Regions from separate parts of the Planococcus beijingensis genome, predicted to be linked through region 2. Evidence: predicted binding sites of a transcription regulator. Region 2 holds the regulator's gene; the other holds the start of a gene.
The links. Region 2 encodes LexA, which represses DNA repair genes until DNA is damaged. Its sites were predicted from a motif close to CGAACATATGTTCG; they were not measured.
Positions count from the first base shown of each region.

Region 1: uvrB (excinuclease ABC subunit UvrB) is a predicted target of LexA. The motif match lies at 1,218-1,231, and genes of this name have one in related genera.

Region 1 is NZ_JADHDZ010000006.1:81,663-84,140, forward strand. Features, by position in the region: gene IRE19_RS14650 (competence protein ComK) at 99-653, opposite strand; gene IRE19_RS14655 (IDEAL domain-containing protein) at 831-1,073, shown strand; gene uvrB (excinuclease ABC subunit UvrB) at 1,302-2,478, shown strand, end outside.
Region 2 is NZ_JADHDZ010000001.1:958,386-960,863, forward strand. Features, by position in the region: gene IRE19_RS04495 (class I SAM-dependent DNA methyltransferase) at 1-697, shown strand, start outside; gene lexA (transcriptional repressor LexA) at 761-1,381, opposite strand; gene yneA (cell division suppressor protein YneA) at 1,547-1,864, shown strand; gene IRE19_RS04510 (YneB family resolvase-like protein) at 1,861-2,478, shown strand, end outside.

The DNA.
Region 1 (2,478 bases), on a different contig from region 2:
GAAAGCGAAGGTCCATATGCGTAAGGTGGGATATGGAGACGTTGCGTAGCAATGGAGATTTACATTCACTGATAAATTCCAGAATCTTGAAAAGGCAGTCAATCCCGCGGCTGTTCTTTACGTGGAGCAAACGTCCGTTTTGTCACATAAGCCATCGGATGGTTATGGACTCGTTGAGCTTTTTTGAAATATCGGCGGAGGGATCCGGCAAATGAATGCTGGTTTCGCAAAGCGATAGGCGAGACATCCAAATATACGGTTTCACAATTGCTTAAGTAGATAATGCTGCCTTTGCCGCTGCTGTCACTTTCAATAAGGTCAATGGCGTCATAATTGAACCAGACGCATTCCTTATTCTTTGGAGAGTGTGTCGGGAAGAAAATAAGCGGATTGCCATAATACTCACCAATGATGATGGGGGGCTTATGTTTTACACCGACCGCTTTTTGGGCATAAAGAGTGGCGCTTTCAAGAGAGGCACGGTAGAACCGGCAGGAAGTGGTCACTGTTTTATAAACCGTTTCTTCAACCACAAATTCATTACGGTCTTCGATTACGCGCAGACAGGTGCGATGTCCATCCGTATAGGGTAAAAGGGCATACGTATTTGCGCAGATTGTATAAGAAAGCGGCCTGTAATTCTTTTTGCTCATGAAGAATAACCCCCTAAATTTACTTTACATACCTTATTATAAAGAAAAATGGAAATTGCACAATGCTCATTAGAGTGAAAATAAAATATTTTCTATTTGATTGGAATTTTCAAATAAATCTTGATTTTTTCTATTTGCTTCATGTATACTAATGAAAAGCATTCGGGGTGAAGAAGAATGGAAAACTATTATTCTTATGCTGATTTCATGAAAGCGATGGCTCAAACAAAAAAAATTACGGAAGCGGAAAAGCTGCTGAACGATATCTATTTAGATCTGTTCTTAAAGCATGTACACCGTTCCCAACAAGAAGCACAGCTTATGGCCCTTATCGATGAAGCCCTGGATAACAAAAATCAACAAGCGTTCACTATATATACTGCTCAATTACAGACATTGCAGCATGAAGAAACAGAATAATTGGCTCTTTAAAAAGCCAAGAAAAAGGGAAGCCGGCATTTTACCGGCCTCCCTTTTTTGTCTTTAAAAAATAAGAAGTGTCTAAAAGGAAGAGTACAGATACTTTGTACAGATAGGCCAATATTTTTGCGGATTCCACCATAAAAAACATACGTTCGCTTTTTGTTAGTGGTTTTTTAGGGCATATGTTAAAGTAGAAGTAACGAAATAACGGAAGGACGTCTTATCATGAAACAGGAATTTAATCTTCAAGCTCCTTATGAACCGGCTGGCGATCAGCCTCAGGCGATTGCTGAATTGACGCAAGGCATCATCAACGGCAAACGTTGCCAGACTTTGCTGGGAGCGACAGGAACAGGTAAGACCTACACAATGTCGAACGTTATCCAGCAGGTGAAAAAGCCGACGCTGGTCATGGCCCACAATAAAACATTGGCAGGTCAGCTCTACAGCGAGTTCAAGGAATTTTTCCCTGATAACGCAGTAGAGTATTTTGTCAGTTATTACGATTATTATCAACCGGAAGCTTATGTTCCTCAGTCGGATACGTTCATTGAAAAAGATGCCAGCATCAATGACGAAATCGACAAGCTTCGCCATTCTGCGACCAGTTCCTTATTTGAGCGGGACGATGTCATCGTTATTGCATCGGTCTCTTGCATCTACGGCCTTGGTTCGCCGAAGGAATACCGTGAGTTGGTTGTTTCTTTGCGTAAAGGGATGGAAATCGAACGCAACCAGTTGTTGCGGAAGTTAGTGGATGTTCAATACGAACGCAACGATATTAATTTTATTCGCGGAACTTTCCGTGTACGTGGAGATGTCGTTGAGATTTTCCCGGCATCACGCGACGAAAGATGTTTGCGTGTCGAGTTTTTCGGTGATGAAATTGACCGCATTCGTGAAGTCGACGCATTGACTGGTGAAATTATCGGTGAACGCGATCATGTAGCCATTTTCCCGGCATCCCACTTCGTAACACGTGAAGATAAAATGGTCAAAGCGATTGCAAACATAGAAGAAGAGTTGGAAGCACGCTTGAAGGAAATGCGCGCCGAAGACAAATTGTTGGAAGCGCAGCGCCTTGAACAGCGGACGCGCTATGATCTGGAAATGATGCGCGAGATGGGCTTCTGCTCCGGCATTGAAAACTATTCCCGGCATTTGACGCTTCGTCCACCAGGCGCACAGCCTTACACATTGATTGATTATTTCCCGGAGGACTTTCTATTGGTTGTGGATGAGAGCCACGTAACGCTGCCACAAGTACGCGGGATGTTTAATGGTGACCAAGCACGGAAAAAAGTCTTGGTTGATTACGGCTTCCGTCTGCCTTCAGCGATGGACAACCGCCCGTTGACGTTTGATGAATTCGAAAAGCATATCAGCCAAGCGGTTTTTGTGT
Region 2 (2,478 bases):
TTTTTTGAAGAACTTTCTGCAAAGAAGAAATCGGGCGGAGAGCCCTAATAACAGCATTGAAAAACCAATAATCTATGGGTTGCTTGGCAACTTTCAAAACCAGGAAATACTCGATTTAGGATGTGGAGATGCCTTATTCGGAAAAGAACTGTTGGAAGCAGGAGCGCATTATTATCATGGTGTAGAAGGGTCTGAAGAAATGATCGGCTTAGCGGCTGCAAATTTGGAGGGTGTCAATGCCGATCTGACATTGGCAATTATGGAGTCATTTGTCTTTCCTGAAAATACCTATGACATTGTCTCCTCTCGATTAGCCATCCATTATTTACTGGAAGTGGACGAACTATTCCGAAATGTATATGAATCCTTAAAAGCTGAGGGGAAATTTGTGTTTAGTGTGCAGCATCCACTGACGACCTCATCTTTTTCAAGTAAAATGTCAGGAGAAAAAAGAAGCAACTGGCTGGTGGACGATTACTTTAAAGAAGGGGAACGGCACGAACCGTGGATCGATAAAATTGTCGTCAAGCATCACCGGACCATTGAAAGCTATTTTACTTCTTTGACAAACGCGGGATTTAGCGTAACGAATGTTCGGGAAGGGAAGCCCGAACGTCAATATTTCAGTTCTGATGAAGAGTATAGTAGGAGAATGAGAATTCCTGTAATTTTAGCTTTCAGCTGTCATAAACGCTAAATCGAAATTGTTTACATAATATAAATATCCATTAAAAAAAACCGGGGATTTCCCCGGTTTTTTTTAATGGATTTGGCGGTAAACGCCTACAACTTTACCAAGAATTGATACTTGGTCTACAATGATCGGATCCATTGATGAATTTTCAGGCTGAAGACGGAAATAATTTTCTTCTCGGAAGAAGCGTTTGACTGTTGCTTCATCCTCAGTCGTCATTGCGACAACAATGTCCCCATTATCCGCGGTCTGCTGCTGCTTAACCACTACATAATCTCCGTTCAAAATTCCGGCTTCGATCATACTTTCACCCATGATCTCCAGCATGAAGATGTGATCATCTTCAGTGCCATAACTTTGCGGAAGCGGGAAATACTCTTCCACGTTCTCAATTGCTGTAATAGGAACACCGGCAGTTACTTTACCGATCAAAGGAACATGCAGTACCGGACTTTTATCGATTAACGCTTCATCAGTGCTTATTACTTCAATGGCTCTCGGCTTAGTGGGATCCCGTCTGATCAAGCCTTTGCTTTCAAGACGCGCTAAATGTCCATGTACAGTCGAACTGGATGCAAGACCGACTGCCTCACCGATTTCGCGTACGGATGGCGGATAGCCTTTCAGCCGAACTTCCTCTTTTATAAATGACAGAATGTCTTCCTGGCGTTTGGATACTTTTTTCAACAGTTTCACCTCATTTGAGTAATTCTACTTGATTTCTACCAATAGTATACCAACTCGGGCATTGAAATGCAAACATAGGTTCGAATTTTATTCTTGACAAAAACACCTGTTCGCATTAATATGAGAACATACATTCCGAACACAAATTATTAGGAGGCGGTTCAAATGACATTCATTCGACAAAATTCTTATCTTATCGCATTTTTCTCATTAATTGTGGTATTTACTTTTTACGCCATACTGTCCCATAATACAAACAGTACATCAATGAGCCAAGTTGAAATAGAAGAAGGCGATACGCTTTGGACTTTAGCTGAATCTTTCAGTGGCGCGACTCCCCATCATGAATGGATAGAGGAGATTATGAAAGAAAACAACCTTTCTACTCCAAAAATCATTGCAGGACAATCCCTTAAGATTCCAAGCGACCAATTGAAATTTGCTCCTGATGAGACCATTAAATTTGCAGGTGATGCTGAATGAAGAAAAATGCATTAATTTATTGCCGTGTCAGCACGACCAAAGATACGCAGGAATCCTCCCTTGAGAGACAGGAAGAAGAACTGATGAAATTCGCGTTTGAACAATCTTATAAAGTGGATGGTGTATACACCGATCAGCACAGTGGATACGAAATGGATCGTGACGGTCTGCTTGAAATGCTTAATTGCATTAAGGGAGACAAAATCGATGCCGTTTTTATTCAGGATGAAACGCGTTTGGGCAGAGGGCACGCACGTATTGCTCTTTTGCATGTCATGAAGAAATATGGCGTGGAAGTTTATACCTTATCGGATATGGGGCCAATAGCCCTTAATGATATGGATGACATGGTGCTTGAAATTCTGGCAATCGTTGAAGAATATCAGCGCAAAATACATAATGCCAAAATCAAGCGGGGCATGAAACGCGCTGTGGAAAATGGCTATAAACCGGAAAAAAATCTAAAAGGCAAAGGCAATCCTGATGGGCGTGAACGCTTGGATCTGCCTATCGATCAAATTGTCAGCCTGAAAACTAATGGGCTGACTTTCAGTGAAATTGCTGTAACCTTGCAAGGATTCGGCTACCAAGCGAGCAAGGCGACGGTTCATCGG